DNA from 3 places in the Pseudoalteromonas sp. M58 genome. Region 1 is predicted to be linked to each of the others. Evidence: predicted binding sites of a transcription regulator. Region 1 holds the regulator's gene; each other region holds the start of a gene.
The links. Region 1 encodes sigma-54, which starts transcription at its own class of promoters, with help from an activator protein. Its sites were predicted from a motif close to GTTGGCACGNNNNTNGNNT; they were not measured.
Positions count from the first base shown of each region.

Region 2: AAGD16_RS13550 (BON domain-containing protein) is a predicted target of sigma-54. The motif match lies at 2,439-2,457, and genes of this name have one in related genera.
Region 3: glnA (glutamate--ammonia ligase) is a predicted target of sigma-54. The motif match lies at 1,704-1,722, and genes of this name have one in related genera.

Region 1 is NZ_CP152390.1:427,042-431,332, forward strand. Features, by position in the region: gene rapZ (RNase adapter RapZ) at 1-43, opposite strand, end outside; gene ptsN (PTS IIA-like nitrogen regulatory protein PtsN) at 63-515, opposite strand; gene hpf (ribosome hibernation promoting factor) at 520-807, opposite strand; gene AAGD16_RS01975 (RNA polymerase factor sigma-54) at 834-2,333, opposite strand; gene lptB (LPS export ABC transporter ATP-binding protein) at 2,403-3,128, opposite strand; gene lptA (lipopolysaccharide transport periplasmic protein LptA) at 3,125-3,664, opposite strand; gene lptC (LPS export ABC transporter periplasmic protein LptC) at 3,654-4,208, opposite strand; gene kdsC (3-deoxy-manno-octulosonate-8-phosphatase KdsC) at 4,205-4,291, opposite strand, start outside.
Region 2 is NZ_CP152390.1:2,950,306-2,954,596, forward strand. Features, by position in the region: gene AAGD16_RS13535 (hypothetical protein) at 1-1,170, shown strand, start outside; tRNA gene AAGD16_RS13540 (tRNA-Ile) at 1,257-1,333, opposite strand; gene AAGD16_RS13545 (YqaE/Pmp3 family membrane protein) at 1,611-1,769, opposite strand; gene AAGD16_RS13550 (BON domain-containing protein) at 1,834-2,403, opposite strand; gene AAGD16_RS13555 (LiaF domain-containing protein) at 2,717-3,382, shown strand; gene AAGD16_RS13560 (VOC family protein) at 3,429-3,845, opposite strand; gene suhB (inositol-1-monophosphatase) at 4,082-4,291, shown strand, end outside.
Region 3 is NZ_CP152390.1:188,471-192,761, reverse strand. Features, by position in the region: gene typA (translational GTPase TypA) at 1-1,269, opposite strand, end outside; gene glnA (glutamate--ammonia ligase) at 1,778-3,184, shown strand; gene AAGD16_RS00925 (DUF4124 domain-containing protein) at 3,299-3,820, shown strand; gene glnL (nitrogen regulation protein NR(II)) at 3,901-4,291, shown strand, end outside.

The DNA.
Region 1 (4,291 bases):
ATTTACCTGACCCTGAACGACCGCTTATAATTATTAATTCCATTTATCACCTTTCTTTATTACTACGATTGACTGACGATAACCTGATACAGTTCGCTATCCGATTTGGCGGCGCGTAACTGTTTACAAAATTCTTTATCATTGAGCTTATCAGCAATCGTGGCTAGCGTCTTCAAATGCTGCTGATTATCGCCATCGGGAACAATTAACGCGACAAAAATGTCAACCGGTCGGTTATCAATCGCATCAAAATTAATAGCTGTTTCGCTCACTAAAATCAAAGCTAGGGGCTCTTGAGCACCACTCATGCGACCATGTGGAATAGCAATGCCTCGACCAATGCCTGTACTTCCTAGCTTTTCTCTTGCAGTTAATGCATTAAGAATATCTTGTTGTGTTAAATAGGGCAGCTTATTGTGAGCCAATTCACTGATAAATTCTAAAATTCTTTTTTTACTATTAAAAAGGACCGCAGCTTTACTGCAGTCCTGACAGATAAGTGAGCTTAGTTTCATAGTGTTAGTGTCGAGCAAGTTTCTCTTTGTGTTTAATTACTTGACGATCTAGCTTGTCAATGAGCGAGTCTATAGCGGCATACATATCTTGATGCTCAGTAGAGGCAAAAATCTCAGCGCCACTAACATGAACGGTTGCTTCAGCTTTTTGGTTTAGTTTTTCTACATCGAGAATAACGTGCACATTCGTTATGTGATCAGTGTGCCTCTGTAACTTCGAAAATTTACTATTTACGTAGTCTCTAAGCGAGTCGGTAATATCTACATGGCGACCAGTTAAATTCAGTTGCATAAACATTTTCCTCTTTGTTGTACGCCTTAAATCAAACTTTTACGTTGATTAGACGGGGGAATAGCTAGAGATTCGCGATATTTTGCAATGGTTCTCCTCGCTACTTTAATTCCTTGCTCTGCCAATATATCTGCAATTTTACTATCACTCAATGGTTTAGCTGAGTTTTCTGCAGCGATTAATTTTTTAATTAATGCACGTATTGCTGTTGATGAACATTCGCCACCATTTTCAGTACTTACATGGCTTGAAAAGAAATATTTAAGCTCAAAAATGCCACGTGGTGTATGCATGTATTTTTGCGTAGTAACACGCGATATAGTCGACTCATGCATTTCCACCATTTCAGCCACATCGTTAAGCACCATAGGCTTCATAGCCTCAGGACCGTGTTCAAAAAAGGCCTGTTGCTGCTGCACAATACAGTTGGTTACTTTAAGTAGCGTGTCATTTCTACTTTCTAAGCTTTTTATAAACCATTTAGCCTCTTGTAAGTGCGAGCGAATAAACTGGCTATCACCACTTGATTTAACCGTACGCGACATAGCTGCATATTGGCTATTTACTCTGATCTTAGGCATGCTATCTGGGTTTAATTCAACTACCCAACGACCTTTAACTTTTTTAACCGACACATCAGGAATAACGTATTCAGACTCTTCTCTGACAATAGTGTCTGCCGGTTTTGGGCTGAGCGTATGAATCAACGTCATGATTTCTTTTAGCTCATCTTCTTTAAGCTTTGTTTTTTTCATTAACGTGCGATAGTCACGTGCAGCAAGTAAATCAATATGATCGGTTAAGATCATTTTTGTTTCGTTTAAAAAAGGTGTGTCTTTATCAAATTGATTTAGCTGAATACACAAGCACTCTTGTAAACTACGCGCGGCTATTCCCACTGGATCAAATAGTTGAATACGCTTTAGTACCGCTTCTATTTCGTCAAGTTCAACTTCATCTTCGCCGTCGTTTTCTTGGTTAAAGCTTTCTAATATTTCTTCACAGCTAAGGGTTAGAATCCCTGAGTCGTCTACAGCTTCTACAATTGCAATAGCTATCGCTTCATCGGTAGGACTAAACGGCGTCAGTTGAAGTTGCCACATTAAATACTCATGCAGCGTTTCAGTCGAAGAGCCTTGATAAATAGATTCATCTTCTGGCATTGGGCCCGATGAAGAGGCAGGCGCAGCGCTCATATATTCATCCCAAGTAACATCCATAGCCATATCATCGCTAATAGTGTCTTTGGTCATTGCTTCGCCGCTATCTTGCTCATACTCGCTAGGTTTATCGTCAGCTGAGGCACTTAGCGTTATGTCATCGTTATCGGCTTTTTGTTCGTTTTTACCTGCAGTGTCTTCGCTGTAATCGTGTTCTTCAACTTCAAGCAAGGGGTTGCTATCGAGCGCTTCTTGAATTTCTTGCTGGAGATCCAATGTACTGAGTTGCAATAAGCGAATTGCTTGTTGCAACTGTGGAGTCATTGTAAGTTGCTGGCCCATGCGCAGCTGTAATGATTGCCTCATGTATCTCTAACAATCCTTTTAAATTATTATAATTAATATTAGCAGATGCTTAGTGTAATAACACACATATTAGAGCTTGAACTGCTCGCCTAAATAAACATCGCGTACTGTTTTATCGTTTAATACATATTCTGGAGTGCCTGATGCAATTAACTCTCCATGAGAAACTATGTAGGCTTTTTCACAAACATCAAGAGTTTCGCGTACGTTGTGATCTGTGATAAGTACGCCAATTCCTCGGTTTTTAAGATGCTCTATAATCTTTTTAATATCTAATACTGAGATAGGATCAACCCCCGCAAAGGGTTCGTCTAAAAGGATAAATTTAGGGTTTGCTGCTAACGCGCGAGCAATTTCAACGCGGCGACGTTCACCACCTGATAAAGCCATACCTTGACTATCGCGGATATGCTGAATGCTAAATTCATCAAGTAAATTATTTAAGGTATCTTCGCGTTGTTGTTTATTTAATTCTTTACGTGTTTCTAAGATAGCCATTAAGTTTTGATAAACAGTCAGCTTTCTAAAAATAGACGACTCTTGCGGTAAATAACCAATCCCTAAACGCGCTCGGCTGTGCATCGGTAATAAAGTAATATCTTTATCATCAATTGATATTTTGCCTTTATCGCTAGGGACAAGGCCTACAATCATATAAAAGGTGGTGGTTTTACCTGCACCATTAGGGCCAAGTAACCCCACAATACTGCCAGCTTCAACCTCTAGGCCAACGTTTTTTACAACTTCACGACCTTTATAGCTTTTAGCTAATAGCTCTGCTTTTAATGTGCTCATGGTTGGCCTTTATCATCTTCTTTTTTATTTTCAACAGGCACTAAAATAGTGTGTACACGGTCTGTTGAGTTTTCGTCTTTTTCTGCGCTAATTAACTGCTGCTCGATATCGTAAGTGATACTTTTAGCTGTTATTTGTTGACCTGCTTGAGCAATGCTTGCATCGCCGATTAAGGTTAAAAAACGCAGCGACACATCGTAACGCACTTCATTAGCACTGGCGCTCATTATGGTGCCATCAGCTTGGGTTTCTTCAAAATATGCAGGGCTGCCTGTGGCAATTAATAACTGTTTGTTATCGCCTAGCTCATCGCGTTTATGCACTTCTAAACGGTCAGCTGTGATACGGCGATTACCATGAATAATTTCAACATTTTTCTCAAAAATGCCTACGTTTTCTTTTAATTGACCTTCTTGCTTATCTGCACTAATTGAAATTTGATTAGCAGCGGGGGCTTCAGCAGGTTCAGCGCCATTACTGTTAAAAGCAATTAATAGTGAGGGAAAAATTAAAATTTTAAATAGGTTATTGGTCATAATATAGGGTTCGCGTATGGTTAATAAGTTTAATCACCTCGGTTTTTAAATCGGCCTCAAGGCCTTTACCTGTGATTTTTAAATTAGGTCCTGTAATAACGACAGGCTGCTGTGATTGCATGGTTAATAGTTTTATATCAACATTGATGGTCTGGGCGTTGATCGTATCGATCATGGCGTTATCTACTAAGTTTTGAGCGGTTACATTACCCTCTAACACCAGTTGACGGTCGTCGTAGAGGGTGGCTTCATCGGCGTTAATACGCCATGTTTGCTGCTCGTTGTATAAAGTGAATATAGGCTTTTCAAAAAAGGTAAAACCGAGTTGTTGATACAACTCCATTTTTACCGCAGTTACCTTATGGCTCACTTTACCTTGTTCATTATAAGCCGTTTGTTTTAGCTCAATAGCGGTATAATCAGGCTTAGCAATAACTTGTGTTTCTTCGCTTGCAGTAATATCAACCTTAGTAAAATAAGGATACCAGAGCCAAACCATACAGCTTATGAATAAAACGCTCAGTATAATGCGCGCTACATTCATGAACTCGTTCCTTGGCTAGTTAGTGGCTTGTTATTTTCGAGCATAAGTAAGTCTGTCAGCTCTCTTACCGCACCAAAACCGCC
Region 2 (4,291 bases), 830 kb from region 1:
GATGGTGGTGATGGTCAATATTTTAAGCTGATTTCATATCCGGTAGAGCACCAATTCACTAAGGAGGACATACAGACAATAATTGATGCACACAAGCGATTTATAGATAGACGAAAAGCCAAAATGCCATGGAAAGAGCGAGGTTACCTTCTAGGTGGTAGCTATCGTGAGTTGAGCACATTCCATGACTTGTTCGAATTTTATAAGGAATTAGCTTCAAAAAAACGTGCTGATGCGATTAGCCGTATTCAAACACGATATTTTTCTGGTCAATGGGGAGAGAAAATAATGGCCAACTACAGTATTGCAACATTCAGAACTGATTACTTAGACAGGTCCGTTTCATCTCGCTGTAAATCCGATCGGAATGAAATTATTAAAATGGTAAGAGCCGCTGTTAACAAAGCTAAAGCTAGTGAAAGTATCAAAATCAATGTTCAAGAATTAATCATGAGGGGGGAGCGCTCTAGAGCTGATAAAACAGATAAAACGATACCTAAGATGTCGACGTTAACTCAATTTATAATTGAAGCTTATAAGAGCGATTACAACTCATTGGGACTAAAACTAATTATTCAGTTTATGGCATCAACCCGTGAGAGGAATACTAACGAACGGCAGTGGACTCGCGTCAACTTAGATGACCAGTCTATTGAAGTGCCCGCCCCTGAAAGTAAAACTGGGTTTAGACGACACCCTATCCCTGAGCGACTAGTTGATATACTGAGTACAGAAAAAAGTAAACAACAAAGGGATGTGAACGTAACTAAGGATTGTAATGGTGAGCCCTTGTTCATGTTTGAAAGTCCATACAACCGCGGTAAGGTTGATACAACTCTAAACAAACAATTTAGCGATGTGAAAGCTAGCCTATTAGCTAAAAAGGAGCGATTAGGATCAACTAAAGCAGATTTAAAAAGCATAAGTAGTTTCACTCAGCACAGGATCAGAGATTTAGTAGAGCAAGCACTACTTGATGTTTCAGCCTCAGAAGGGCAAAAAGAAAAATGTTTGGGCCGTTTACCTCGAGAGCAAGCAGAATCGTATGGAAATCACAGTATTGAAAAGCTCAGCGAATTGAAAGACCGAATGGTAGAGAAAGCGGAACTGGAATTCCCAGAGCTAAAAGCATTATTTCAACGTCTAATAGACAAAGAAATTGAGCAATGATAACTTATAGGGGTGTAAAAAAAGGTGTAAAAAAATTTCTGAATATACTTTAACTATCTGATATTGATTATGTTAAAGGTTAAAAGTGGTGGCCCCTCCCAGACTCGAACTGGGGACCTAACGATTATGAGTCGTGTGCTCTAACCAACTGAGCTAAGGGGCCATCTTTGTATAACTGTAAGCAGTTAATTTTTGAAGCGTTTAGCCACAGAGCGACTAAAGCGGGTTGCAGTATAAAAAGTTTTTAGGGGCTTGTCACTAGCAAAAAGCTTTATTTTAACAATCAAGGGGCTAACTGCTCAAATAGTAGGCTTTGAGGTTTTGTTAGTGATGAGTTTTGTAAAACAAATCCATCTATTAATAGCAGCCTGAGTAACTAATACACATACCTTTGGGAGCACTTAGCAACTCAGTATTAAATGTCCTGCTATGCTGCTACATTATTTTTTGGCGATAATATAAATCGCATGAATTAATCCTGGGAAATAGCCGAGCAAAGTTAGCAAAATATTTAACCAAAAATGCATCCCTAGTCCTACCTGTAAAAACACACCCAGTGGTGGTAATAAAATAGAAAAAATAATTCTAATGATATCCATAATTTAATCCTTATAATGTTAGCAAAGCAAAAAGCCCAGCAGGGCTGGGCTTTAGTATAGTGTATTATTCTGCAATAACAGTTAATTCATCAACTACCTTGCGAACATCTTCAGCGTTTTTAGCAATTTCCATCGCTAATTGCTTTTCAGCATCAGACTCAACTGTACCTTTAAGAGTTACCACACCATTATCGGTATCAACATCAATGTCTGTACCACCTACTTCAGAATCAAATAAGTAACGTGTTGTGATCACTGTAGTGATTTTAGCATCGGTTAAATCACTTTCAGTGTCGTTACCCATCATTTTAGAATCATGCTTCTTCATGTCGGTGTTTTTTACCACAGTTAGACTGTTTTCAACATCAGTTACACCATCTAGGCTTAGCACAAGTTCTTCAGCAAGCTCTTTATCTACTTCGCTGTTTACTTTACCTGTTAGCATTACCTTGCCGTTTTTTACGTCCGTGTTGATATCAAAGTTATTTAGATTGGTGTTCATAAGCAAGACTGTTTCTGCTTTCCCATCAATCCAAGCATCTTTACTTTCGTTTTCCCAACTGCTTGCCTGAGCACCCATTGCGGTTGTTCCTAATACTAGGGCTGCAATCATAGACTTATTAAATGTTTTCATAATCGTTCTCCTTTTGATTAAAGACACTTAAGCTAATGCGAGCATCGGGCCAACATTTTTTAATCTTTAATTTCAATAGGTTAATTTAAAATAGTAGATATTGGCTTAAACCTACTAAGTAAACATTTACAGACTATTGCGTAAAAGTTTCTCGAATAGCGAAACTTACTAAATAATTGTATATTTGGTTAATCTGTCGTTAATATAATAAAGAATCAAAAACCCAAAATCATAAACCACTGAATTTAAACAATTTAAAATTTGGTATAAGGCTTGCTTTGAAATAACCAGCAACCATAAAAGGATAATTTAAATGTCTGTTAAAATTGAAGACCGCCCTATTGAGCAAGTTCGTGAGCAAGTGATTGATCAGCTCATTTATAATTACAGCCATGGTGTTATTTCTGTTGAAGCATTTGAAAGGCGCTTAGACGACGCCATGGCAGCGAGTGACAATAAAGCACTTATGGATCTCGTTGAAGATTTAACCTTAAATACTGACCAGCAATATAAGGCGCAAAAGCACTCTCAGTTTGCACCTAATTATAGCGCGCAGCATGAGACTGATGAAGAGCCACTTACATTAAGAAGCATTCTTGGTTCGAGTGAACGAAGCGGCCAATGGGTAGTTCCTCAAAACATTTACATAGAAAACTACATGGGGTCAATCAATCTTGATTTTACAGATGCGATTTTTACCCACCAACATGTCACTATTCACGTTAATTGTTATTTTGGCAGCGAAGAAATATATGTGCCAGAGCACGTTAATGTAGTTTCTAAAATGTTTTGTATTTTAGGCAGTTTTGAAAATAAAACAGTGTCACTTAATAAACGCCAAGGGCCAACGATTCACATTGAAGGAAAAACTGTTTTAGGCTCTGTGGAAGTTAAAGTTAAACGCACTATTAAAGAAAAATTTATTAGCTTTGCAAATGATCTAAAAACTCAACTTGGCATGAATGGTAAACATTATTAAATATGCTAAACATTGAATGAAGCCAAAACAGTTGGCTTCATTCATATTATAAGTCGTTATTTCGCTCACTAGGTACATCACTCATGTACTCTACAAACTCAACTTCAAACCCTGCGGGATCAATATAATAAATGTTTTTTCTAAATAGATTTACAGCACCTTCTTTACTTATTGCAAAGCCCGCATGTTTTAGGCGCGCTATTACTGCATTTAAGTTATTGGTTACATAGGCAAAGTGTGCCAAACCAATTTGATGTCCTGATAGGTCGCGGTTTTCCCCTTCCCCATGATCGCTTATAGCAATATATTGCTCGTTATCACCAAAATGTATCCAGCGCCTTGCTTTACCATACCAGGTTCCTTCTCCCTCACTTCTAATTGACCAATAGGGAAACGCTGCTTGGTAAAACTTAAGCATAGCATTTATGTCACTAACAACTAAATTTACGTGTTCTAATTTCATAACTTTCTTCCTATTAATTGAATATAGAACATCATAAAACCTCAAGTTAACTTTAGGTAAAGCGCTAATTTACAAATTTATTGTCTGTTTTTATTCCGATAAATATATTGAAAGATCATGCCTGTACAAAAAACACTCACAAGTATTTAGGCTTTATGGTTTACTTTATGGCAAAAACCGCTAAAATACGCCGGCTTAAATATATAAACGTTCTTTTACAACCCAAAGGTAATACCATGCATCCAATGTTAAACATTGCGGTTCGCGCTGCGCGTAACGCAGGCAAGCTTATTCTTCGTGCAAGTGAAGACTTATCAAAAGTTGAAGTGCAACAAAAAGGCACTAATGATTTAGTTACGAACATTGATAAAGAAGCCGAAGCCGTAATTCGTGACACTATTTTACGTTCTTACCCTGATCACTGCATCGTTGGTGAAGAGTTAGGC
Region 3 (4,291 bases), 240 kb from region 1:
ACGAAGACCAATTTGTTCCATGATAGAACCCTGGTGCTCTTCTTGACAGTCAATTGTTAGTGTTTCATACGGTTCTTCTAACACACCATCAACAGTACGTAAGATAACTTCTGGACGAGATACAGCTAACTCGTAACCTTCACGACGCATGTTCTCGATTAAGATACCTAAGTGTAATTCACCACGACCCGATACACGGAAGCTATCTGGGTTATCAGTGTCTGCAACGCGAAGTGCAACGTTGTGTACTAATTCTTTGTCTAAACGCTCACGGATATTACGTGATGTTACAAACTTACCTTCTTTACCACAGAAAGGTGAGTTATTTACAGAGAACGTCATCGTTACTGTTGGCTCATCAACACTTAGTGGAGGTAATGCTTCAACGTTGTTAGGACAACAAAGCGTATCTGAAATCTTAAGCTCGCCAAGACCCGTTACCGTTACGATGTTACCAGCGTAAGCTTTGTCAGTGTCAATACGCTCAAGACCTAAGTAGCTTTGTACTGAACCAATTTTACCGTTACGTTTAGACCCGTCAGCGCTAATAACCGTAACTTGTTGGTTAGGTACAACTGAACCGCGTTTGATACGACCAATGCCAATTACACCTTTATAAGAGTTGTAATCAAGCTGTGAGATCTGCATTTGGAAGTCACCTTCAGGATCTGCATCCGGTGGTGATACTTCGTCAACGATCATCTTGAACATAGGTTCCATGTTATCAGATGCTTCGTCTAAATCTAATGTAGCCCAACCATTGATTGCTGATGCGTAGATTACTTTAAAGTCTAACTGTTCATCAGTTGCGCCTAGGTTGTCGAATAAATCAAAGATTTGATCCATAACCCAATCAGGGCGAGCACCTGGCTTATCAATTTTATTGATAACAACGATTGGCTTTAAGCCTTGCGCGAATGCCTTTTGCGTTACGAAACGCGTTTGTGGCATTGGACCTTCCTGAGCATCAACAAGTAGTAATACTGAGTCAGCCATCGAAAGTACGCGTTCAACTTCACCACCGAAGTCGGCGTGTCCAGGAGTATCTACGATATTGATATGGTAATCATTCCATGAGATAGCGGTGTTTTTCGCTAAAATGGTAATACCACGTTCTTTTTCAATGTCGTTTGAATCCATCACGCGCTCTTCATTACCGCCGCGTGTTTCTAATGTACCTGATTGCTCAAGTAGTTTATCAACCAGTGTTGTTTTACCGTGGTCAACGTGGGCGATAATTGCTATATTTCTTAACTTTTCGATGCTCATATATTCACTCAGAGAAATTGAATCTCATTGATCCTGCAGGGGCTATACGTTCTCACCTGCGCTTTCACGAGATGTCCCAGCATAGGATTTAAAAGGGCGCATATTATCCCCTATAAATGGAATGGATGAAAGTTTATCCAAAATAAAATTTCAAACTTTCTCAATAAAATAATTAACCCATTGTTTTAAAATAATTAATTATGATAATTAATTTTTAGATATTTATATAAAAAGATGGTTTTGGGTTAATTTAAAGCGACTTTACTGCGTATTTTGCATTTTCTTTGTGCTAGTCTAAGGTGATTAATTTACAAGCAATTATTGCTTTGTAAATATTGCACCATTTTGGAAAAATTACGCACTAAGATGGTGCTCAATCTATATCACCTTTATTTTATTTATATTTTTTTACATAAAAAACAAATAATTATAATAGTGGCACAAAATCAGCTTGTAGATATTCAACGTATCTAAGCAGCAATAATAAAACCCAATAGTTGGAGGACACATGTCACAATCGGTTTTAGATTTTATTAAAGAAAATGACGTTAAGTTCATTGATTTACGCTTTACTGACACAAAAGGTAAAGAGCAACATGTTTCTATTCCTCATCATCAAGTTGATGAAGACTTTTTTGAAGATGGAAAGATGTTTGACGGTTCTTCAATTGCTGGCTGGAAAGGCATCAACGAATCAGACATGGTGTTACTACCAGATGCAGATTCAATTAAACTTGACCCTTTCACAGAAGAAACAACACTAATCGTTCGTTGTGACGTGGTTGAACCTTCTACATTACAAGGTTACGAACGCGACCCTCGCTCAGTTGCTAAGCGCGCTGAAGAGTACATGCGCTCTACGGGTATTGCTGACACTGTTTTATTTGGCCCAGAACCAGAGTTTTTCGTATTTGACGACGTTAAATACAAATCTGACATGTCTGGTTCAATGTACAAAATTGATTCTAAGCAAGCAGCTTGGAACTCAGATAAAGAATATGCAGATGGCAACACAGGCCATCGCCCAGGTGTTAAAGGCGGTTACTTCCCAGTTGCACCTGTTGATGATTTCCAAGATTGGCGTTCTGCAACGTGCCTAGTTTTAGAAGAAATGGGTCAAGTTGTTGAAGCGCATCACCACGAAGTGGCGACTGCCGGTCAAAACGAAATTGCAACGCGCTTTAACACTATGGTGTTAAAAGCCGATGAAATCCAAGAAATGAAATATGTTATCCACAACATGGCTCACCTTTACGGTAAAACGGCAACGTTTATGCCTAAGCCGGTTGTTGGTGATAACGGTTCTGGTATGCACTGTCACCAGTCTTTAGCAAAAGATGGCGTAAACTTATTCGCAGGTGATAAATACGGCGGACTTTCTGAAGATGCACTTTACTACATTGGCGGTATTATCAAACATGCTAAAGCGATCAACGCTTTTGCTAACGCGTCAACTAACTCGTACAAACGTTTAGTACCTGGTTTTGAAGCACCGGTAATGCTTGCATACTCGGCTCGTAACCGTTCTGCGTCAATCCGTATTCCAGTGGTTCCATCTGCAAAAGGTCGTCGTATCGAAGTACGCTTCCCAGATCCAACAGCTAACCCATACCTTGCTTTCTCTGCAATGCTTATGGCTGGCCTTGACGGAATTAAAAACAAGATCCACCCTGGCGATGCTATGGACAAGGACTTATACGACTTACCAGCTGAAGAAGCGGCAGAAATTCCAACAGTTGCTTCTTCATTAGATGAAGCATTAGCTGCGCTTGATTCAGACCGTGAATTCTTAAACCAAGGTGGTGTATTCACCAATGACCTAATCGATGCTTACATCGCACTTAAGTCAAAAGAAGTTGAAAAACTTAACATGACAACTCACCCAGTTGAGTTTGAAATGTACTACAGCTGTTAATTTATTAACCGATAAATAATGTGTGTTTTAAGCCCGCTTTGCGGGCTTTTTTTATGGTAAATTTAACGGTTCTACACTAAAGTGAAGTTAGTTTAAACAATGCAGGATAGCTGGATGGTAGGTAAGATTTTGTTGCTATTAATAGCTTTAATGTTAAGCCTTAATAGCCATGCGAGCGATAAAAAAATTTACGCATGGAAAGACAAAAATGGGGTGCTGGTTTTTTCAGATACTCCTCAGCCTGGCGCTAAAGAGGTTAAACTCACGAGCCAACATCTCAGCATGCCCGCTACAAACACCGATATTCTTGATACTGCTCCTACTAAAACAGCAGTAAAGTTTAGTATTAGTATTTCATCGCCTGAACCAAACCAAACTATCAGGGAAAACACCGGCTCTGTGTATGTCTCTACCCGTATTGCCCCTCGATTTGAAGCTGGATTTACTATTGGTTTATTTTTAGATGGCGTTGCCATTGGTGAACCTAGTGACACCACTACACTGGCGTTAAGAGATGTGGAGCGAGGCCAACACACACTGCAAGTTAAACTTTATAATAAACAAAATCAGGTAATTGCAACCAGTCCTGAAAGTGTATTTTTTATGCACCGTAAAGGCCTTAACATAGGTCGATAATTACAATTAAGTACGCGTGTTTAGCGTATATTTTCTAAAAACCTTGCCTACCTTCCCAGGCGCACTAAAATGGTGCAATGATGATTAATAAAACACATTTTAGCCCAGAGCTACTGAATATAATTTGGCAAAACCAAACCACCGCCCTGATGTTACTTGATGAAAGCTTTAAGCTTATTTACGCTAACACCAGTGCCAGTGAATTACTTGGCTTAGGCGAAAAACGTTTGCTAGGACAAGCATTCGACGATTTATTTAACTACCATTCTATCGACTTAAAACGCATTGCACAGTACTCGTTAGTTGATGGTGTAGACTGCCACCAGCACAGAGCTGACGTGGTGTTTATCGATTCTCGCCATGCAAAATTAGCGGTGAGTACTCGGCGAATAAAACATAACGACACCTATTATATTTTATTTGAATGTCGACAAACCGATGACGAAATAAAGCATGACCAAGTCTCAAATC